3 regions of the Comamonas kerstersii genome follow, and region 1 is predicted to be linked to each of the others. Evidence: predicted binding sites of a transcription regulator. Region 1 holds the regulator's gene; each other region holds the start of a gene.
What was found. The regulator sigma-54, encoded in region 1, starts transcription at its own class of promoters, with help from an activator protein. The targets are predictions, from matches to a motif close to TGGCANGNAANCTGCTTT.

Region 1 (7,638 bases):
CCTGGAAGGCCAAGGCGCCTGAGAACGTCGTGGTGCGCCGCGTACCTGTGGCGTTCAACTCGAGCTTTGTGCCCCAGCAAAAGCTTTTCTACACGCTGCAGGCCATGGACAACTTCGATGCCATGCACGCCCAGGCTTTCCATGCCATCCACGTGGAGCGCAACCGTCTGGCCACTGACGACGCCATCTTTGCATGGGTAGGCAAGCAGGGTGTGGACGTGGCCAAGTTCAAGGAGATCTACAACTCCTTCAACGTAGCCAGCCAGGTGCGCAAGGCCACTGCCTTGCAACAGGCTTACGACGTAGAAGGCGTGCCCTCCATTGGTGTGGCAGGCCGCTACTACACCGATGGCCCCATGGCTGGCAGCATGCCCAATGTGCTGCTGGTGGTGGATTACCTGATTGCCCAGAGCACCAAGTAAGCTCTGCATCTGTAGCTGAATGAAAAGTCCGCGCCATGCGGACTTTTTTATGGACCACAAGCGGCATGACTACAATGTGTCGCAAGAAACGTGCCTTGCCCATGAACTCCAAACTCATCACCTGTCTTTTGCTGACAGCCCTCGCCGGGGCCACAGGCCTTGCACATGCCGAGCGTGCTGACCGCGACAAACCCATGAATATCGAGTCGGACGCGCTGCGCCATGACGACTTGACGCAGACCAGCGTGTTTACGGGCAATGTGGTGATGACCAAGGGCACCATCGTGCTGCGCGGCGAACAGCTGGATGTACGGCAGGATGCCGAGGGCTACCAGCATGGCGTGGTCAAGGCTGCCCCGGGCCAGCGTGCCTATTTCCGTCAGAAGCGCGATACCGCACCGGGAGCACCTGAAGAGGTGATCGAGGGCGAGGGCGAGATCATTGAATACAACGGCAAGACGGATGACGTGAAGTTCATCCGCCGCGGCCAGCTGCGCCGCTACACGGGTGGCCAGCTCAGTGACGACATCATGGGCAGCGTCATCACCTACAACAACCTCACGGACGTGTTCACCGTGGATGGCGTAAAGCGCAGCAATGAGCCTTCGTCAGCCCCTGCTGGCTCCGGCGGCCGTGTCCGAGCCATCCTGGCGCCCAAGAACACTACGCCAGCACCGTCCAGCGCACCTGCACAGACGCTGCAGCCTTCGGATGCACTGAAACTGCAAGGAAACTAATGGCCGAGAAGACCCAAGACACTGCCGCGGTGAGCAAGCTCGAGGCACGGCATCTGGCCAAGTCCTATGGCAGCCGCAAGGTGGTCAAAGACGTGTCCATCACCGTGCAAAAGGGTGAGGTCGTCGGGCTGCTCGGCCCCAACGGCGCGGGCAAGACCACGTCGTTCTACATGATCGTGGGGCTGGTACGCAGCGACGGGGGTGATGTGCTGATTGACGGCCACTCCGTGGGCAATATGCCGATTCACCAGCGCTCGCGCCTGGGTCTGTCCTACCTGCCGCAGGAAGCATCGATCTTTCGCAAACTCAATGTGGAAGACAACGTGCGTGCCGTGCTGGAGCTGCAAAAAGATGCCAGTGGCAAATCGCTGTCGCGCGAAGCCATTGAGCAGCAACTGACCACGCTGCTGCAGGAGCTGCGCGTGGACCACCTGCGCAAGTCGCCTTCGCTGGCGCTGTCCGGTGGTGAGCGCCGCCGCGTGGAGATTGCCCGCGCACTGGCCACGAATCCGCGCTTCATCCTGCTGGATGAGCCGTTTGCCGGTATTGACCCCATCGCCGTGATCGAGATTCAGCGCATCATCAGCTTCCTCAAGGAGCGCGGCATTGGCGTCTTGATTACTGATCACAATGTGCGCGAAACACTGGGCATCTGTGACCACGCGTTCATCATCAGCGATGGCACAGTGCTGGCACAGGGAACGCCGCAGGAGATTGTCGAGAATCCGGATGTGCGCCGGGTATACCTCGGCGAACATTTCCGGATGTAGACCTCCCCTGCAGCGTCATCAATAACAACAAAGGTCGAGAGAGCAAAGAGGGGTACAGCGTTGAAGCCAAGTTTGTCACTGCGGGTCTCACAACATCTGGCGTTGACGCCGCAACTTCAACAATCTATTCGACTGCTGCAGCTGTCGACCCTGGAGCTTTCTCAGGAAGTCGAGCAGATGCTCGACGAAAACCCATTTCTTGAATGGTCTGCCGAAGAGGTCGAACGCGAGGCCTTTGGCGTGGAGCATGCAAATTCCGCGCCAGAGGCGGATGTGCATGCCAGCGACGAAACTTATTTTTCTGTAGCTGACAGCGCCGTATCCACGGGCGCTGAAGGGCAAAAAGATTCAGAAATTCCCGTGGCAGAAGCTGCCGATCTGCCCCAGGACTGGGAGGGCGATGGCAGTGTAGACATGGGGGCGTTGGATGACGCAGAGTGGGGTGGTGAAGCACCGGCACGCGGCAAGCGCAATGAGGACGAGGATGCCCCTTCTGCACTGGAACTGGCCCGCTGCCACGAATCTCTGACGGACCATCTGCACCAGCAGGCACTGTCGCTGCGCCTGTCGGAAGTGCAGCGCTGCGCCCTGCGCTTTCTGATTGAAAACCTCAACGACGACGGCTATCTGGAAGACTCGCTGCAAGAGCTGGCTATTGGCCTGGCAGGCAGTGAAGATGAAGAACAGCTTGAGGAGCTGATGCACCACTTCACGGTGGCGCTGCGTCTGCTGCAGTCGCTGGAACCCGTGGGTGTGGGGGCGCGTGATCTGGCCGAATGCCTGCGCCTGCAGCTGCGCTATCTGCAGGAGCAAGGCGGTGACGACCCTGCGCTGCTGGAAGCCGCCTTGCAGCTGTGTGCCCAGCCGCTGGACATGCTGGCGCGCCGTGATGTGCGCAAGCTCATGCAGGCCTGTGGTCTGCCTGAAAGCCGCGTGCGCGCAGCGCTGGCGCTGATTGCACGGCTGGAGCCCAAGCCCGGGCGGCGCTTTGTGGATGTGGAGCGGCATGTGATCGTGCCCGATGTGATCGTGCAGAAAACGAACCGCAAGGGGGGCGATGGCCTGATGCAGTTCAGCGTGCAGCTCAACCACGATGTGATGCCGCGTCTGCGTGTGCACGAGGTCTATGCCGGTGCGCTGCGCAGCCACAAGGGCAGCGAGGGCCACGCCATGCTGCAGCAGCGCCTGCAGGAGGCGCGCTGGTTCATCAAGAACGTGCAGCAGCGCTTTGACACCATCTTGCGTGTGTCCAAAGCCATTGTGGAGCGGCAGAAAAACTTCTTTATCCACGGTGAGCTGGCCATGCGTCCGCTGGTGCTGCGCGATATTGCGGACGAGCTGGGGCTGCACGAATCCACCATCAGCCGTGTGACGACGGCCAAGTACATGGCCACGCCCCACGGCACCTATGAGCTGAAGTTCTTCTTCGGTTCCGGCCTGGGTACAGAGACGGGCGGCAATGCGTCGAGTACGGCAGTGCGTGCGCTGATCCGCCAGTTTGTGAGTGCAGAGAACCCCAAAAAACCGCTGTCGGACAGCCAGATTGCCGAGATGCTCAAGGAGCAGGGCATCGAATGTGCCCGCCGCACGGTGGCGAAATACCGGGAGGCGCTGAAAATTGCGCCAGCAAATTTGAGAAAAGCGTTGTAAGCGAACGGAGCAACCCGTTAACGCTGTATTGGTTTGCTCGGGGCGATTGGCTAAGCTGGTGAGCGCTCGCTAGAATCGCGCGGATATTACGGTTATTACTTATGCGCTGCCTGCGGGCAGCGTTTTGTTTTTTGCTCGTAACCCAGTTGAGTGCCCTGCGCTCGGAGAACCAATATGCAACAACGTCGTCATACCCTCTTGGCTATCGGTGCAGCCGCACTGGCCGCTTTTGGTGCTTTTGCACCCGCCGTGCATGCGCAGGACAAGCCCAAGGTGGCGCTGGTCATGAAGTCGCTGGCCAATGAGTTCTTCCGCACCATGGAAGACGGTGCCAAGGCACACAACAAGGAGCACGGCAACTACGTGCTGCTGAGCAACGGCATCAAGAACGAGACCGACACCGCAGCCCAGATCAAGATGGTCGAACAGATGGTGGCGCAGAAGGCCGATGCCATCGTGATCGCACCTGCTGACTCCAAGGCGCTGGTGCCCGTGCTCAAGAACGCCGTGGACAAGGGCGTGATCGTGGTGAACATCGACAACCGTCTGGACCCCGAAGCCCTGAAGGAAAAGAACCTGAACATTCCTTTTGTGGGGCCTGACAACCGCTACGGCGCCAAGCTGGTGGGCGACTATCTGGCCCAGCAACTGCAGGCCGGCGACAAGGTCGGCATCATCGAAGGCGTGTCTACCACCACCAATGCACAGCAGCGCACCGCAGGCTTCAAGGACGCCATGGACGCTGCCAAGATGAACATCGTGGGCGTGCAGTCCGGCAACTGGGAAATTGCCAATGGCAACACCGTGGCCGCCGGCATGATGCGTGAGAACCCCGATCTGAAGGCACTGCTGGCTGGTAACGACTCCATGGCTCTGGGTGCTGTGGCCGCCGTCAAGGCTGCGGGCAAGACAGGCAAGGTGCTGGTGGTGGGCTACGACAACATCCAGGCCATCAAGCCTTTGCTCAAGGACGGCCGCGTGCTGGCCACGGCAGACCAGTTTGCTGCCAAGCAGGCGGCTTTCGGTATTGATGTGGCCCTGAAGGCCATCCAGGACAAGACACCCCAGGCCCAGCTGCCTGCTGAAGTCAAAACCGACGTGGTTTTGGTGACGAAGTAAGAGGCAGACATGGCACACCCCACTCCTGCAGACCACGGTCAGGTGGTCATGCGGCTTGAAGGCATCGGCAAGGACTATGGCGATAGCACGGTGCTCGATGGCGTGAGTCTGGACCTGCGCGCTGGCGAGGTGCTGGCGCTGACCGGCGAGAACGGCGCAGGCAAGAGCACATGTTCCAAGATCATGTGCGGCCTGGTGCAGGCATCGCGCGGCCAGATGACGCTGATGGGCAAGCCTTTTGCACCCGTGTCACGTACGGACGCAGAGCGTCAGGGCGTGCGCATGGTGCTGCAGGAGCTGGGGCTGGTAAACACATTGACGGTGGCCGAGAACCTGCTGCTCGACCGCCTGCCCCACCGCTTTGGCCTGGTGGATCGCAAGCGCCTGCACGAAATGGCGCGCGAACAGCTGGCCAAGATGGGGCTGGACCATATCGACCCACGCACCAAGGTGTCCGAGCTGGGCATTGGCATGCAGCAGATGGTGGAAATTGCGCGCAACCTGCGCGATGGCAACCGCGTGCTGGTGCTCGATGAGCCCACGGCCATGCTCACGGCCAAGGAAATTGAACACCTGTTTGCACAGATTGACCTGATGAAGGCGCAGGGCGTGGCGCTGGTCTACGTCTCACACCGTCTGGAAGAACTGCAGCGCGTGGCCGAGCGTGTGGCTGTGCTGCGCGACGGCCGTCTGGTGGATGTGCTGCCCATGCAGGGCCTGTCAGAAGCCACGCTGGTGGAGCGCATGGTCGGCCGCCACGTGGAAACGCTGGATGAAAAGCCCCGCCGCAAGGCCGGCCCCGTGCTGCTGCGTGCAGAAAACATGTGCCGTGGCGATGTGGTCAAGAACGTCAGCCTGGAGCTGCACGCTGGCGAAGTGCTGGGTGTGGCGGGTCTGGTGGGCGCTGGTCGCACCGAACTGCTGCGCCTGCTGTACGGCGCAGACAAGGCAGACAGCGGCTCTATCGAGCTGACCGGCCAGCACCCTGACCAGCAGGCACAGGCCGTGGCACCGAACTGGCGCAGCCCCATGCAGGCCGTGCGCGCCGGTATTGCCCTGATTACGGAAGACCGCAAGGCGCAGGGCTTGCTGCTGCCCCAGTCCATTCGCGTCAATACCTCGCTGAGCCATATGCGCTCCGTGTCCGCAGGTGGCTGGCTCAACCGCAGCCGTGAAGCACAGCTGGCCAAGCAAATGGTGCAGCGCCTGCGTGTGCGCTCCTTTAACGCTGAGCAGTCCGTGGGCACGCTCAGTGGCGGCAACCAGCAGAAAGTGATTTTTGCGCGCTGGCTGCACCGTGACTGCCCCGTGGTGCTGCTGGACGAGCCGACCCGTGGCGTGGACGTGGGTGCGCGCTCTGATCTGTACGCCGAGATCAACACCATGACCCACCAGGGCAAGGCCGTGATGGTGGTGTCCAGCGATCTGCGCGAGCTCATGGAGCTGTGTGACCGCATTGCCGTGATGCACCAGGGCCGCCTGGTGGCGACCTTCGAGCGTGGCCAGTGGTCGCAGCAAGCCTTGCTGGCCGCCGCATTTGGTGACGTTACTGAAGAAACTGCTGCAGCCACTGCGGCCTAAACAACGATTCAATACGCATGTCTTCCCCTGCTTCTCATCCAGAAAAAGTACACAGTCCATGGCGCCAGGAAATGGGCACGTACATCGGCCTGATCGTGGTGCTGATCGCCATGGTGGCGCTGTTCAGCTCGCTGTCGGACTACTTCTTTACCAAGGACACGCTGCTGTCGATCGCCAATGAAATTCCTGCCCTGGCCGTGATGGCCGTGGGCATGACCTTCATTCTGATCATTGCAGGCATTGACCTGTCGGTAGGCTCGGTGCTGGCACTGAGCGCTGCCGCCGCCGCTGCAGCCATGCTGCAGTGGGAGTGGGGCCCCTGGGGCGCAGCCGTGCTGGGTCTGCTCGTGGGCGTGGTCTGCGGCACGATTACCGGCGGTATTTCCGTGGCCTGGCAGCTGCCCAGCTTTATTGTTTCGCTGGGCATGCTCGAAGCCGTGCGTGGCGGGGCCTATCTGGTGACGGATTCGCGCACCCAGTATGTGGGTGATGCCATGGGCGGTCTGGCGACCCCCTGGCTGGGCGGGCTGTCGGCCTCGTTCTTCATTGCCATCGTGGTGGTCATTGTTGGCCAGCTCATCCTCTCGCGCACCGTGTTTGGCCGCTATGTGGTGGGCATTGGCACGAACGAAGAAGCCATGCGTCTGGCCGGTGTGGACCCTCGTCCTATCCGCGTCATCGTGTTTGCGGCCATGGGCTTTCTGGCAGCGTTGGCAGGTCTGATGCAGTCGGCCCGTCTGGAAGCGGCAGATCCCAATGCAGGCGCTGGCATGGAGCTGCAGGTGATCGCAGCCGTGGTGATTGGCGGCACCAGCCTGATGGGTGGCCGTGGCTCGGTGATCAACACCTTCTTTGGTGTGCTCATCATTGCCGTGCTGGAAGCCGGTCTGGCCCAGATTGGTGCCAGCGAGCCCAGCAAGCGCATCATCACCGGCGTGGTGATCGTGGTCGCCGTGGTGGTGGATACCATCCGCCAGCGCCGCGTAGCGCGCAAGCACTAAGCAGGGGGTGCCATGTCTTCCAACAAGACCCGTATCGTGGTGCTGGGCAGCCTGAACATGGACGTGGTGCTGCGCTGCGACACCATGCCCGTGCGCGGTGAAACCGTGCATGCCCAGAGCCTGAGCTACATCCCCGGCGGCAAGGGTGGTAACCAGGCCGTGGCCTGTGCCCGCCACGGAGCACAGGTGGCACTGGTCGGCGCTGTGGGCCGCGATGCCCATGGTGATGAGCTGCGCAACGCGCTGGTGCTGGATGGCATCGATGTCTCGCATGTGGCCGTGCATGACGGCGTGGCGACAGGTTCTGCCGTGGTGATGGTGGAGCAGGATGGCAGCAACCGCATTGCCGTGATTCCCG
Region 2 (7,638 bases), 1.2 Mb from region 1:
GCTGCGCTGCGTCGGCACTGCCCAGCAAGGCGGCAGAGCGTGCCAGTTCCAGCTCTGCACGCACCGCTTCATGTTTTTCCTGTGCCAGCGCCTTTTCCAGCGTGGCAAGGCGATCCGGGTTGGCGCCCTTGAGCATGGCGCGCGCAGCTTCCAGGCGCTCGCTGTCTGTGCCCACCCACAAATTCAGTTCTGCCAGCGCATTGGCAATTTCACGGCGCAGGCGGTTGTTGGTGCGTGCGTCTTCTGCCGCCGCAGGCAGACTGGTAGCAGTGCCGCTGACAGGGTCGATGGCCGCACCACCACGCACGATGAAAGCACGGCCTTCGCCATGCTGCACTTCGCCATCACGCAGGGCATTCAGAAACTGCGCCACGCGGGCAGCGTCACCATGGGCGACAGCGTCCTGCATGGCCGCAATACGGCTGTTGTTGTCGCCATCGGCCATGGCCAGGGCTTGTTCCGCCGTGAGCGCATGGGCCGGCAGCTGGCTCATGGCGGCAGCCGCTATGGCAGCTCCCAGCCAGGGCCTGATAAGGCGCAAGAGAGGTAAAAACATAAGCAGTCCAATCAACAAAAAGCCCGTCACTCCGGACGGGCCCTTGCAACAGAGATTCCGGGTCTGACACAGCCTTGCAACAGCTGTGCCAGATTCGGTGTTTGCAGCGCTTACTTTTTCTCTGGCTCGTCCTTCTTCTTGTCGTTGCCTTCAATGAAAGGGCTCCAGGGCTGGGCCTTGATCGGGCCCTTGGTCTGCCACACCACGTCAAACTGGCCGTCAGCCTTGATCTCGCCAATCAGCACAGGCTTGTGCAGGTGGTGGTTCTTGGGGTCCATGGTCAGCACATAGCCGCTGGGTGCCTGGAAGGTCTGGCCCGCCATGGCGGCAATCACCTTGTCCGGATCGGTGCTCTTGGCCTTTTCCACGGCCTGCTTCCACATGTTGATGCCCACGTAGGTGGCTTCCATGGGGTCATTGGTCAGAGGCTTGGTGGACTGGCCAGGCAGGTTCTTGGCCTTGGCGTAGTCGCTCCACTGCTTGATCCAGGCTTCGTTGGTGGGGTTCTTCACGCTCATGAAGTAGTTCCACGAAGCCAGATGACCCACCAGCGGCTTGGGGTCCAGACCGCGCAGCTCTTCCTCACCCACGGAGAAAGCCACCACGGGTACATCGGTGGCCTTCAGGCCCGCATTGCCCAGTTCCTTGTAGAAAGGCACGTTGGAGTCGCCATTGATGGTGGAGATCACCGCTGTCTTGCCACCGGCAGAGAACTTCTTGATGTCCGCCACGATGGTCTGGTAGTCGCTGTGGCCGAAGGGGGTGTAGGCCTCCATGATGTCCTTGTCATCCACACCCTTGGACTTCAGGAAGGCACGCAGGATCTTGTTGGCTGTGCGGGGGTAGACATAGTCTGTGCCCAGCAGCACCCAGCGCTTGGCAGCACCACCGTCTTCGCTCATCAGGTATTCCACGGCGGGAATGGCCTGCTGGTTGGGCGCTGCGCCGGTGTAGAACACATTCTTGCTCAGCTCTTCGCCTTCGTACTGCACGGGGTAGAACAGCAGGGCGTTGTTTTCTTCATAGACGGGCAGCACGGACTTGCGGCACACCGAAGTCCAGCAGCCAAAGGTCACAGCCACCTTGTCCTGGCTGATCAGCTGCTTGGCCTTTTCTGCCGCCAGCGGCCAGTTGGAGGCGGTGTCAATCACCACAGGCTCCAGCTTCTTGCCCAGCACACCGCCCTTGGCGTTGATTTCCTCAATGGTCATCAGGGCCATGTCCTTGAGCGCAGTTTCCGAAATGGCCATGGTGCCCGACAGTGCATGCAGCACACCCACCTTGATGGTGTCTGCCGCCTGTGCAGCCAGACCAGTAAAACCCAAACCTGCAACAGCTGCAGCAGCAGCCAAAGACTTCAAAGTGAAACGACGCTGGGTCATGGAAAGTGCTCCTCAATGGGCTGTATGAAGTATTCGCTGGCCTCCCTGACCAGCTTGCTGCACTTCAAAGCAAGCGGTGTGCCACTTTCAGTCCAATCCATGCAATTCACGCTATTGGTGCGCCCCATCCAGCGATGCACCACAACAGAACGCAGACGCACCAACTGCGCCACGGGCACATCCAGAGCGCGTCCAGTCATGGCACCAAAAAAGACAACGCCACGCACCACAACAGCGCTTGGCACGCCTCTTGCAGATTGCATAGCAAGGGGCACAGATGCCCCACACCAATACGTCTACCGACGAGGGAATCGAAACGATGGAATTAACTCCCCGCGGTCAGTCGGCGCAGCCGACTGCTCGGACCCATTAAGGAAGCTGTAATGGAATTGACGCCAAGAGAAAAAGACAAGCTGCTGATCTTTACCGCAGCCCTGCTGGCCGAACGCCGCAAGGCCCGAGGCCTGAAGCTGAACTACCCCGAAGCCGTGGCCCTGATCAGCGCCTTTGTGATGGAAGGCGCACGCGATGGCAAGACCGTAGCCCAACTCATGAGTGAAGGCCGCACCGTGCTGACGCGTGAGGACGTCATGGACGGTGTGCCTGAAATGATTCCCGACATCCAGATCGAAGCCACCTTCCCAGACGGCACCAAGCTGGTCACGGTGCACGAACCCATTGTTTGATTACAAGCCTTTTTGGCCTCCAGCCCTTATCCCATCTGCGCTAACAGCTATGAAAACTAAACACCTGATTGCCGCTTCCGTTGCCACAGCTGCAGCCCTGCCTCTGACCGCCCTCGCCCATGTGGGCAGTGATGGCGGCGGCCACCATACTTTTCTGGACAGCTTCACCCACGCCATTGCCCACCCCTTTGGCGGTGCCGACCACCTGGCCGCCATGCTGGCAGTCGGTGCCTGGAGTGCACTGGCCTTTGGCAAGTCAGGCAAGGCCTGGGCCGCGCCTGCAGGCTTTGTGGCACTCTTGGTTGCAGGCTGCCTGGCAGGTTTTGCTGGTCTGCAAATCCCTGCGATCGAGCCCATGATTGCTGCCTCCGTGCTGGTGCTGGGGCTGCTCGTGATGGTGCAGCAGAAGATGGCCGCAGGTGCGGCAGCTGGCCTGGTGGGCGTGTTTGCCTTCTTCCACGGCGCAGCCCACGGCTATGAGCTATTTGAAGAGTCCTTGGCCCCTGCAGCGGGCGTCATCGTGGGCATGGCCGCAGGCTCTGCCATCTTGCACCTGGCTGGCATGGCAGTGGGCCACCAAGTCATGCGGCGCTTTCAGACTTTGGCCAAAGTGGCTGGCGGCCTGACCGCTGCGCTGGGCGCCTTCATGCTGACCCGTCTGGCTTGAAGAAAGGGCTTGCCATGATTCCCGGAGAAATCTTGGTCGATGAGGGCGTACACGTCCTCAACCCCGGTCGCCCAACTCTGACGCTGGTGGTCAAGAACGCCAGCGACCGCCCGATTCAGGTTGGCTCGCACTATCACTTTGCCGAGACCAATGCAGGCCTGGAATTTGACCGCCAGGCAGCCCACGGCAAGCGCCTGAACATTGCCAGCGGCATGGCCGTGCGCTTTGAGCCGGGCCAGCAGCGCACGGTGGAACTGATTGATCTGGCAGGCAACCGCAAGGCCTATGGCTTTCGCGGCCTGGTGCAAGGAGATTTGTGATGGCTAGCATGGACCGACGCGCCTACGCCGAAACCTTTGGCCCCACCGTGGGCGACCGCGTGCGGCTGGCAGATACCGACTTGCTGATCGAAGTGGAGAAAGACTTCACCCTGAACGCGGGCGGCTATGGCGAGGAAGTGAAGTTTGGCGGCGGCAAGACCATTCGCGATGGCATGGCACAAAGCCAGCGCTCACGGGAACAAGGCGCCATGGACACGGTACTGACCAATGCGCTGATCGTGGACCACTGGGGCATTGTCAAAGCCGACATCGGCTTGAAGGACGGGCGCATTGCAGCCATTGGCAAGGCCGGCAATCCTGACACGCAGCCGGGCGTGGACATCATCATTGGCCCGGGTACGGAAATCATCTCCTGCGAGGGCAACATCGTCACCGCCGGCGGCATCGACACCCACATCCACTTCATCGCACCCCAGCAGATTGAAGAAGCGCTCACCAGTGGTGTGACCACCATGATCGGCGGCGGCACGGGCCCGGCCACAGGTACTTTTGCCACCACCTGCACGCCTGGCCCCTGGAATATGGAGCGCATGCTGCAGGCCGCGGACGCCTTCCCCATGAACCTGGGTTTTCTGGGCAAGGGCAATGCGGCGCTGCCAGCAGGGCTGCATGAGCAGATTGCCGCCGGTGCCATTGGCCTCAAACTCCACGAAGACTGGGGCAGCACGCCTGCGGCCATCAGCAACTGTCTGGATGTGGCTGAGGAAACCGACACCCAGGTGGCCATCCACACCGACACGCTCAATGAGTCTGGCTTTGTGGAAGACACGGTGGCAGCGTTCAAGGGCCGCACCATCCACACCTTCCACACCGAAGGCGCGGGCGGCGGCCATGCACCGGACATTCTGAAAGTGGTGGGTGAAGCCAATGTGCTACCGTCTTCAACCAACCCCACGCGCCCCTACACCATCAACACGCTGGACGAGCACGTGGACATGCTGATGGTCTGCCACCACCTGGACGCCAGCATTGCCGAAGACCTGGCCTTTGCCGAAAGCCGTATCCGCAAGGAAACGATTGCGGCCGAAGACATCCTGCACGACATTGGTGCCATCAGCATGTTCAGCTCCGACAGCCAGGCCATGGGCCGTGTGGGGGAAGTGATTCTGCGCACCTGGCAAACCGCCCACAAGATGAAGCAGCAGCGCGGCCAACTACAAGGCGACAGCGCGCGGCACGACAACTTCCGCGTCAAGCGCTACATCGCCAAGTACACCATCAACCCCGCAATCGCCCACGGCATCAGCCACGAAGTAGGCAGCATTGAAGTGGGCAAGTGGGCCGATCTCGTGATCTGGAAGCCTGCATTTTTTGGCGTCAAGCCCTTTTGCATTCTCAAGGGTGGCTTCATCGCCATGGCCGCCATGGGTGATCCGAATGCCTCCATTCCCACGCCCCAGCCTGTGCACTACCGTCCCATGTTTGGTGCATTCGGTGGCGCCATTGCCAAGACCTCGCTGACGTTTGTTTCGCAAGCTGGTTTGGCCGCAGGCATTAGGGAACGCTTTGGGCTGCACAAAACGCTGTCCGCCGTCAAAGGCATTCGCGGCGTGCAAAAGCAGCACATGATCCACAACGATCTGGCGCCACGCATGGAAGTGGATGCACAGACTTATGCCGTGCGTGCGGACGGGCAGCTCCTGACCTGTGAACCAGCAAGGAGCCTGCCCATGGCCCAGCGCTACTTCCTGTTCTGAAGTGTGTTGAGCGTAAAGGCCGTACCAGGATGCTGAACACCCTTGCCCGCATACCAGGCCAGCCAGTCGCTGGCAGGCACCACAGGCGCATGCTGCACCGTGGTGGGCAAGGCTTCATAGACCAGCACGGCCATCATCTGTGTGCCGCCACCGGTCAGCGCCACAGGCACGGTCAGAATGCGTTTGGTGTATTCGCCCACATCGGTGGGCCACAGGCCTTCGATGCCATCGAGGGCCTGTTCCAGCGCCGCATCAAGCGGATACACCTCTGCCAGCACCTGCTGCGTGCCTACCAGCTGCAGGCCCGGGTAGTAGCCCAGATCATGCAAAGTGCCTGTGAGCGTGGTGCGCCCTATGCAGGCAATGCCCGGACGCAACCGTGCAATGTCGTTGATGCCACCGGCACGCAAGGTCCCGTACACCGCCACATGGCCCACACCACAAGGCTGCCAGTCCGTTGCAGCCACCGAAGAAAGTGCAAAAGGGGTTGACATGTCTGTCATGCTATCAAGTGATGAAAACCGTGCGAGATGCACGATTCGCGCCAGTTTGTAGCTCCCCTTTTGAAAGTAAGCAACCTATGTTGACCATCAACAAACTCCTTCCCCAGGGCCAGGGCCTGGCCCGCGTGCTGCTCCAGCGTGCTGCCACCGTGGAGCTGGACTGGGATGTGCGCCAGAAATCGCGCTTTGCCGCCACCGACAGCCAGGGCCGTGAACTGGCCATCTTTCTGCCACGCGGCCAGGCCGTGCGCGGCGGCGATGTGCTGGTCGCCGAAGATGGCTCCATGGTGCGCGTGATTGCCGCACCGCAAAAGGTGCTCAAGATCACGGCCTGCGCCGAACACGGCACAGCCTTTGACCTGATGCGCGCTGCCTACCACCTGGGCAACCGCCATGTACCCATTGAGCTGCAGCCCGACCACCTCAAGATTGAACCCGACCACGTGCTGGCCGACATGCTGCGCAGCATGCACATGACGGTGGTTGAGGCTGATCTGCCGTTTGAGCCCGAAGGCGGCGCCTATGGCGGCCATGTGACCAATGATGGTCACAGCCACCACCATCACAGCCACACACACGATCACGGCCATGGGCATGACCACGGACATGCACAACACCAACACGCCCATGACGAAGGCTGCTGCGGCCATGGCCATCACCATGCGCATCTGCATGAGCATGAACACGGTCACTGCTGCGACCACTCCCACGGCAAAGGTTGTGGTGGATGAGCTGGGTCTTTCTGATCGCTGCCGGTCTGTGTGAAATCTTCTATGCGGCTGCCATGCCACGCACGGAAGGTTTCACGCGTCTGTGGCCCAGCCTGTTCTGCTTTGCCTTTATTGCGGCCAGCATGTATTTGCTGTCGCTGGCCACACGCAGCATTCCGGTGGGCACGGCCTATGCGGTCTGGGTGGGCATTGGTGCCGTTGGCACTGCAGCCTACGGCATGCTGGTTCTGGACGAAGACCGCAGCGTGGCCCGCATGGCCTGCTTTGGTTTGATCATCATGGGCATTGTGGGACTGAAGTTCCTCAGCCTGCACGGAGACTGAGACATGCCACTGACCCCTTTGCACCTGACCTCAGGCAGCTTTCTGCAGCTGATGTGGCTGGCCTCTCCGGCGCTGCCCATTGGAGGATTCTCCTATTCAGAAGGCCTGGAAGCAGCGATCAATGCTGCCCTGGTCACTACAGAAGATGAAGCGGCGCGCTGGCTGGTCGATCAACTGCACCTCACCCAGTCACGTGGCGATATGGCAGCCATTGCCCAGGCCATGCCTGCCTGGGCCACGGATGACCACACACGCCTGCAAGCACTGAACACCTGGGTACGTACCACACGCGAGAGCAGTGAACTGCGCCTGCAGACCGAGCAAATGGGCCGCTCGCTCATCGAATGGCTCAAGACCCGCTACGCCGATACGCCTGAAACGCTGGAGCGCGTGCAATGGCTGGGCGCGCAGGACGCCAGCTACCCACTGGCCTTCTCACTGGCCGCCATGCTGGCCGGTGCCACGACACGCGATGCCCTGCTGGCCTATGCCTTTGGCTGGGCCGAGAACATGACGCAGGCGGCCATCAAGGCCGTGCCACTGGGCCAGAGCGCTGGCCAGCGCATCCTGGCACGGCTGACCCACGAAATTCCTGCCGCCGTTGAGCATGCCCTCACCCTGCCCGACGGAGCACGACAAGCTTTTTCGCCCATGCTGGCCATTCTTTCGGCACGGCATGAACACCAATACTCACGCCTCTTTCGTTCATGAGCACTGCACTGCATCACATTCCCAACCGTACCAAGAAACTG
Region 3 (7,638 bases), 200 kb from region 1:
CTTGCGGGAGAGGGCGGGGGTGAGGGTCTAACTTTCAAGCGCGCGTCGCCCACCAGCACACCAGCGAACCCACCGTAATCAGCACCACGCCCTGCCAGAACGGCAGGCCCGGCTGCACGGCCAGCCACACGCTGGCCATCAGTGCCGAAAGCACGGGGGTGAAGTACGAGCCCGCAGCCATCACGGCCAGATTGCCGCGCTGAATGCCGTGCTCCCAGCAGCCATAGCCCAGTGCGGTGAGCGCGCCAATCGCCAGCACCTGCAGCACCACACTCCAGCTCCATTGCATGGCAACCGTGTCTGCTGCCAGCCATTGCAGCCACAGCAGGAAGGCCGTGAGGGTCAGAAACAGCCCCACGCCATTGAAGCCACCGCCGTGGATGCGTGCGAGCACCGAGTAGGCAGGCCACATGATGGCTGCGCCAAAGGCCAGCGCATAGGCCACGGGGTTGGCCGCCATGTGCGCGCCCAGGTTCTGCCACCAGGGTGTATCGACGCTGCTGGCGCCTTCTCCCATGACCAGCACCAGCCCCCACAGGCACAAGGCCACGCCCAGCCACAGCCACCAGCGGGCGCGCTGCTGGTGGCAGAGCACGGCCAGCACAATCGTCAGACAGGGCCAGAGGTAGTTGATCATGCCCAGCTCCATGGACTGGGGCCGGTCATGCGCCAGTCCAATCGCCACCGACAGGCAGATCTCATAGAAAGCAAACAGCAGACCGCAGACGATGAGGTAGATGCGCGAGATACCCCGCAGCTGCGCGCGCGAGGGCACACCCTTGACCAGCAGCACAAACGCGGCGCTGACGCTGTAGAACACCGCCGCGCCGCCCAGCGCACCCAGCGCCTCGGCCACGGAGCGCATCAGGCCCACGGTGCTGCTCCAGCAAAGCACGGCCACCAGACCGATCAGGGTGGCACGGCGAATTTCCGGCGAAGAGGCAGTGGCGGCAGTCATGCAAAACCTATAAAAACAAGAGCTGCCAGCGCTTGATAAACAAAGGTTTCAGATACAAAACTATTTGAAACCTCATGCAATCAAGCGCAGGAAGCTATTTATAAAGAAGCGCCCTGCCTGCAAAAAAGCGGCCCGCAGGCCGCTTGATCATGCAAGGCAGATGCCAGTGTAAAACCGCGCTTTACACACCCAGCATCAATTGCAGATTCTGCACGGCAGCGCCGCTGGCACCCTTGCCCAGATTGTCCAGCCGCGCAATCAGCACGGCCTGGCGATGGGTTTCGTTGGCAAACACACGCAGCTCCAGGTGGTTGGTATTGGCCAGCGTATCGGCGGCCAGCTTGTTGTCTTCGGTGGGAGGCAGCACCTTGACCCACTGCGCCGGCGTATTCGTCTTGGCGTAGTGGCTGGCCAGCGCATCGTGCAGGTCCTGTGCCTTGGGTGCGCCGGGCAGCAGGTCCAGGTGCAGGGGCAGCTGCACCAGCATGCCCTGTGCATAGTTACCCACGGCGGGAATGAACACGGGGCGGCGTGTCATGCCGGTGTATTTCAGAATTTCAGGAATGTGCTTGTGCGCCAGGCCCAGACCATAGGCCTCATAAGGCGCGGCACCGCAATCCCCGGCGCCGATTGTGAATTACTCGTCTGCCGCTTCTTCGGCAAGAGCTTTGAGCATGCGCAGGTCACGCACCACTTCAGCCGATTGCTGGGTAAACTGCACGTCCAGCATCTTGTTAGCCTCTTCGGTCTTGCCTGCCTGTGCCAGTGCCACCACGTTGGATGCAGCGTAGTGGAACATCTTGTGATGCCCTTGCAGGGCCGTGAAGCCCGGGAAGTTCCCCAGCTTGGCCTTCCCTGCGCCGTGAATCCACTTGCCGAGATCGCAGCGGTCGTCAAAGCAGATCTCCTCTGCGACGAACTTCTCGGTGGAGCGACCGTCCAGGAACGCTTGCAGACGGTATTTCCAGTTTTCGTGGGAGGCGATAGCCATGTCGATGTCAACCGTGTTGACGATTTTTGCAATGTGAGAAACCATCTCCTTCTTCGGGGATGCGCCTACACCAAAAAACCGCGCCAGAAGACCAAAAGCCATATTGTCACCTTGTAAAAATAAGTAAATTCATAGGTGGTACTAAGAGAAGGTTCGATCTCTGTCAAACCACCTTCGGGAAAATCTCCACATAGGCGGGGGGTCAAATTCCCAGCATCAATTGCAGATTCTGCACGGCAGCGCCGCTGGCACCCTTGCCCAGATTGTCCAGCCGCGCAATCAGCACGGCCTGGCGATGGGTTTCGTTGGCAAACACACGCAGCTCCAGGTGGTTGGTATTGGCCAGCGTATCGGCGGCCAGCTTGTTGTCTTCGGTGGGAGGCAGCACCTTGACCCACTGCGCCGGCGTATTCGTCTTGGCGTAGTGGCTGGCCAGCGCATCGTGCAGGTCCTGGGCCTTGGGCGCGCTGGGCAGCAGGTCCAGGTGCAGGGGCAGCTGCACCAGCATGCCCTGTGCATAGTTACCCACGGCGGGAATGAACACGGGGCGGCGTGTCATGCCGGTGTATTTCAGAATTTCAGGAATGTGCTTGTGCGCCAGGCCCAGACCATAGGCCTCATAAGGCGCGGCACTGCCAGCCTCGTACGCCTCAATCATGCTGCGGCCACCGCCGGTGTAGCCAGACACCGATGGCAGGGCCACGGGGTAGTCCGCAGGCATCAGCCCTGCATCCACCAGCGGGCGCAGCAGCGCAATCGCGCCTGTGGCGTAGCAGCCGGGGTTGGATACGCGGGTGGCGGTCTTCACCGCTTCAAGCTGGCCGGCGCACAGCTCAGGGAAACCATAGACCCAGTCCGGCGCCACGCGGTGGGCGGTAGATGCATCAATGATCTTGATGGCGCGGCCGGTTTCTGCGGTGATGCTGTCGACCAGCGCCACCGTCTCGCGTGCGGCATCGTCGTGCAGACACAGGATGACCAGATCCACCTCGGCAATCAGCGCCCGCTTGGCCGCGGGGTCCTTGCGCAACTCGGGCGCAATGCTGACCAGTTCCACACCAGCCATACCCTGCAAGCGGTCACGAATCTGCAGACCCGTGGTGCCAGCTTCGCCATCAATAAAGACTTTGGACATTGTTCAATGCTCCCGCGCTTCTTGGCGCATCGTAGGTTCATGCCGCAATTGCGACGCCATCAAATAAACGGATTGTCGCTGCTGCGGGCGGGGTGCAGCGCAAAAACTGCGGCTCCTGCCGTTTTTCAGGGGGCGTTTGTGGCCTTCCGGGCCAGCCTTGGTGCGGCTTGATCTACGTATGCCAATACGTATATCCCGTGAAACAAAGCACTTTTTGCCGACTTGTCAGCATGGTACATTCGCCGATTGCCATGTCATACGAGCCCGGCTCCGCATGCCCAGGCAGCAGGAAAACGGGCATTTTTCCTCCGTTTCAGAGAGACAAGACTCATGAAGATTCATGAATACCAAGGCAAGGAAATCTTGCGTCAATTCGGCGTGCCAGTTCCCCGTGGCATTCCGGCTTTCACCGTCCAGGAAGCTGTAGAGGCAGCACAGAAGCTGGGCGGCCCCGTGTGGGTGGTGAAGGCGCAGATCCATGCCGGCGGCCGCGGCAAGGGCGGCGGCGTCAAGGTGGCAAAGACCATTGAGGACGTGAAGGCCCTGTCCGAGCAAATCCTCGGCATGCAGCTGGTGACCCACCAGACTGGCCCTGAAGGCCAGAAGGTGCGCCGTCTGTACATCGAAGAAGGTGCAGACATCAAGAACGAACTGTATGTGTCGCTGGTGACCGACCGCGCCACACAGAAGGTGGCACTGATCGCTTCCAGCGAAGGCGGTATGGACATCGAGGAAGTGGCCCACTCCACGCCCGAGAAGATCATCACCGAGATGATCGACCCCCTGACCGGCATCACCGAAGCCCAGTCGCGCAAGGTGGCTGCGGCCATCGGTCTGGAAGGCAAGTCCATCGACCAGGCCGTAGAGTTGTTCGCCAACATCTACAAGTGCTACATGGACACCGACGCTTCGCTGGTGGAAATCAACCCCCTGAACTGCGACTCCAACGGCAACCTGATGGCCCTGGACGCCAAGTTCAACTTCGACTCCAACGCCCTGTTCCGCCACCCCGAAATCGTGGCCCTGCGCGACCTGGACGAAGAAGACCCCGCAGAAATCGAAGCCTCCAAGTTCGACCTGGCCTACATCTCTCTGGACGGCAACATCGGCTGCCTGGTGAACGGCGCGGGCCTGGCCATGGCCACCATGGACACCATCAAGCTGTTCGGCGGCGAGCCCGCCAACTTCCTGGACGTGGGCGGCGGCGCAACGGCCGAGAAGGTGACCGAAGCCTTCAAGATCATGCTCAAGAACCCCAAGGTCAAGGGCATTCTGGTCAACATCTTCGGCGGCATCATGAAGTGCGACACCATCGCCACCGGCGTGGTCACCGCCTGCAAGGCCGTGAACCTGAGCGTGCCACTGGTCGTGCGCATGAAGGGCACCAACGAAGAGCTGGGCAAGCAAATCCTGGCCGAATCCGGTCTGCCCATCATCGCAGCCGACACCATGGCTGAAGCTGCTACCAAGATTGTTGCTGCCGTCAAGTAAAACGCCCCCGGAGATAAAAACATGTCGATCTTTATCAACAAAGACACCAAAGTCATCACCCAGGGCATTACCGGCAAGACCGGTCAATTCCACACCGAAAAGTGCCAGGAATACGCCAACGGCAAGAACTGCTTCGTCGCCGGTGTGAACCCCAAGAAGGCGGGCGAGCGCATTTTTGACATCCCCATCTACGGCTCCGTCAAGGACGCAGCCAAGGAAACTGGCGCCACCGTCTCCGTGATCTACGTGCCCCCAGCAGGCGCCGCTGCCGCCATCTGGGAAGCCGTGGAAGCCGATCTGGACCTGGCCATCTGCATCACCGAAGGCATCCCCGTGCGCGACATGCTGGAAGTGCGCAACAAGATGAAGGCCAAGGAAGCCGCGGGCGGCAAGAAGACCCTGCTGCTGGGCCCCAACTGCCCCGGCCTGATCACGCCAGACGAAATCAAGATCGGCATCATGCCCGGCCACATCCACAAGAAGGGCCGCGTGGGCGTGGTGTCCCGCTCCGGCACGCTGACCTACGAAGCCGTGGCACAGCTGACCGAACTGGGCATTGGCCAGTCCACTGCTGTTGGTATTGGTGGTGACCCCATCAACGGTCTGAAGCACATCGACGTGATGAAGGCCTTCAACGACGACCCCGACACCGATGCCGTGATCATGATCGGCGAAATCGGCGGCCCCGACGAAGCCGAAGCCGCCCGCTGGTGCAAGGAACACATGACAAAGCCCGTGGTGGGCTTTATCGCCGGTGTGACCGCCCCTCCCGGCAAGCGCATGGGCCACGCCGGCGCGCTGATCTCCGGCGGCGCTGACACGGCCGACGCCAAGCTGGCCATCATGGAAGAGTGCGGTTTCACCATCACCCGCAACCCCTCCGAAATGGGCCGCCTGCTGCAAGGCCTGCTGAAGAAGGCCTAAGCCCTCTCAGCCAGCTCGCAGTGATCTGCTGCGGGCATCAAGCAAAAAGCCAGCCTCTTGAGGCTGGCTTTTTGGTTGCTGCTTTCAAAGATATAGCTGCTTGCGCCGGTTATTTCTTGGTTTCCAAGTTATTTATATTGCAAAGCACCGTATATCAAGCGCAAGGTGCTCCTGAAAATAGAGTTTATGCATGCGAGGTGGCGGAAATCCAGTGAATGACAAAAGTGTTATGCCGCTTGATACAAGTCATGCAGAAAATTACATTCCACGCCCGTTTGCAACCAAAGTTTGCAATTCCCCGGGGTTGGTACGTAGGAATTCGCTGGCACGCGACTTGCTCTATGGATGACGTCAATTTCATCCACAGAGAGAGGAGCTTTCTATGAAGCGCACAATGCAACAGGGCTTTACCTTGATTGAACTGATGATCGTGGTGGCGATTATTGGTATTTTGGCGGCTGTGGCACTGCCTGCTTATCAGGACTATGTTGCTAGAGCTCAGGCTACTGAGGGGGTCTCCTTGGCAAGTGGCCTCAAGACTAATATGTCTGAGATTTTTGCAAATACAGGAACGTGTCCAGCTAACACTGATGCTGCTGCTGCTGCCGTAGGACTTCCAACAGATACAGATGTCAACGGAAAATATGTTCTGAAAGTGACTACTGGCGGGACTGCTACAGCAGCTGGTGGATGTACAATTGTTGCGACCTTTAAAGGTACAGGTGTAGCTACTCCACTGGTAAATGGAACCATTACTTTGACCCTGTCCAATGCAGACAATGGATCTTTTAATTGGGCTTGCACATCTGGTATAGCTCAGAAATACTTGCCTAATGGCTGTACCAAAGTTTAATTAGATTTAGAAATGCTGCCATTTCGGCAGCATTTCTTTTTTAGTTTTATGTGTGAGGTGGAGTAATTATTTTAAATAATTCGCTAAATTATAAGACTTCCCCCCCCGTTTTTCTACGACCCTCACCCCCTCCATCACCATCCCCTTATCCACCGCCTTGCACATGTCATAAATGGTCAGCAAGGCAATTTGTACGGCCGTCAGCGCTTCCATTTCCACCCCGGTCTTGCCATAGGTTTCCACCGTGGCTTCACAGCGCACCGCGTTGTCTTCAGGCAGCAATTCAAAATCCACGGCCACGCGGGTCAGTGCCAGGGGGTGGCACAGCGGAATCAGGTGGCTGGTCTGCTTGGCGGCCATGATGCCGGCAATGCGTGCAATGCCCAGCACATCGCCCTTTTTGGCCGTGCCTTTCTGGATGATGTCCAGGGTTGCGGGCTGCATGACGATGCGGCCTTCGGCCACGGCCACGCGGTGGGTGGGTTGCTTGGCGCCTACGTCCACCATATGCGCCTGGCCGTGGGCGTCAAAGTGGGTCAGTCCGTCGTTGGGGAGGTGGTGTTCGCTCATCTTTGATTCTGTGTCGTTCGCTACAGGGAGGCGCAGATGTCAGACAGCTTTGCGTATGGCATGTAAAGCTGGGAACATGGGCGCAATGCAGGCATCATAAGAGTCTGTTCTTGTCACAGAGGGCCTTGTGCCTTTGCCCGCTATTGCCATGAAGCCATTTTCCTTCGCCCTTTCGCCGCTGCGCAGTGCCTTGCTGGCTGCGGTGCTGTGTCTGCCCGGTGTGGGCTATATGGCTGGTGCACAGGCCCAGCTGGCCCTGCCCAGCATGGGCGATGGCGCAGACCTGACGGCCAGCGAAGAGCGCAGGCTGGGCGACAGCATCATTGCCTCGCTCTACCGCGACCCGGACTATATCGACGACCCGCAGCTGCACGCCTATGTGCTCAGCGTCTGGGAGCCACTGGTGAAAGCGGCGCGTGAGCGCGGCAATCTGTCGGAGGAAATCAGCGAGCGCTTTGCCTGGGAGATTTTGCTGGGCCGGGACAAGAGCATTAACGCCTTTGCCCTGCCTGGTGGCTATCTGGGGGTGCACCTGGGGCTGATTGGTGCGGTAAGCAGCAGCGATGAACTGGCCACGGTGATGGCCCACGAGCTCACGCACGTGACGCAGCGCCACATTGCGCGCATGTTCGGGCAGGAGAAGAAGAACATGCCCATCATGATTGCCAGCATGGTGCTGGGCGCGCTGGCGGCCAGCAAGAGCCCGGATGCGGCCA

Region 2: B5M06_RS12245 (urease subunit gamma) is a predicted target of sigma-54. The motif match lies at 2,178-2,195, and genes of this name have one in related genera.
Region 3: B5M06_RS05795 (pilin) is a predicted target of sigma-54. The motif match lies at 5,823-5,840, and genes of this name have one in related genera.

The regions. Positions count from the first base shown of each region.
Region 1 is NZ_CP020121.1:1,424,197-1,431,834, forward strand. Features, by position in the region: gene B5M06_RS06630 (thiol:disulfide interchange protein DsbA/DsbL) at 1-422, shown strand, start outside; gene lptA (lipopolysaccharide transport periplasmic protein LptA) at 524-1,159, shown strand; gene lptB (LPS export ABC transporter ATP-binding protein) at 1,159-1,929, shown strand; gene B5M06_RS06645 (RNA polymerase factor sigma-54) at 1,990-3,579, shown strand; gene B5M06_RS06650 (sugar ABC transporter substrate-binding protein) at 3,754-4,698, shown strand; gene B5M06_RS06655 (sugar ABC transporter ATP-binding protein) at 4,708-6,279, shown strand; gene B5M06_RS06660 (ABC transporter permease) at 6,297-7,280, shown strand; gene rbsK (ribokinase) at 7,293-7,638, shown strand, end outside.
Region 2 is NZ_CP020121.1:2,601,674-2,609,311, reverse strand. Features, by position in the region: gene urtB (urea ABC transporter permease subunit UrtB) at 1-493, opposite strand, end outside; gene urtA (urea ABC transporter substrate-binding protein) at 667-1,938, opposite strand; gene B5M06_RS12250 (hypothetical protein) at 1,935-2,138, opposite strand; gene B5M06_RS12245 (urease subunit gamma) at 2,322-2,624, shown strand; gene B5M06_RS12240 (HupE/UreJ family protein) at 2,674-3,291, shown strand; gene B5M06_RS12235 (urease subunit beta) at 3,306-3,611, shown strand; gene ureC (urease subunit alpha) at 3,611-5,329, shown strand; gene B5M06_RS12225 (gamma-glutamylcyclotransferase family protein) at 5,314-5,823, opposite strand; gene ureE (urease accessory protein UreE) at 5,910-6,563, shown strand; gene B5M06_RS12215 (DMT family transporter) at 6,560-6,886, shown strand; gene B5M06_RS12210 (urease accessory protein UreF) at 6,890-7,597, shown strand; gene ureG (urease accessory protein UreG) at 7,594-7,638, shown strand, end outside.
Region 3 is NZ_CP020121.1:1,226,151-1,233,788, forward strand. Features, by position in the region: gene yddG (aromatic amino acid DMT transporter YddG) at 35-958, opposite strand; partial or broken gene B5M06_RS05770 (N-acetyl-gamma-glutamyl-phosphate reductase) at 1,140-1,568, opposite strand; gene B5M06_RS05775 (CZB domain-containing protein) at 1,596-1,994, opposite strand; gene argC (N-acetyl-gamma-glutamyl-phosphate reductase) at 2,152-3,084, opposite strand; gene sucC (ADP-forming succinate--CoA ligase subunit beta) at 3,415-4,575, shown strand; gene sucD (succinate--CoA ligase subunit alpha) at 4,597-5,499, shown strand; gene B5M06_RS05795 (pilin) at 5,882-6,352, shown strand; gene moaC (cyclic pyranopterin monophosphate synthase MoaC) at 6,419-6,922, opposite strand; gene B5M06_RS05805 (M48 family metalloprotease) at 7,071-7,638, shown strand, end outside.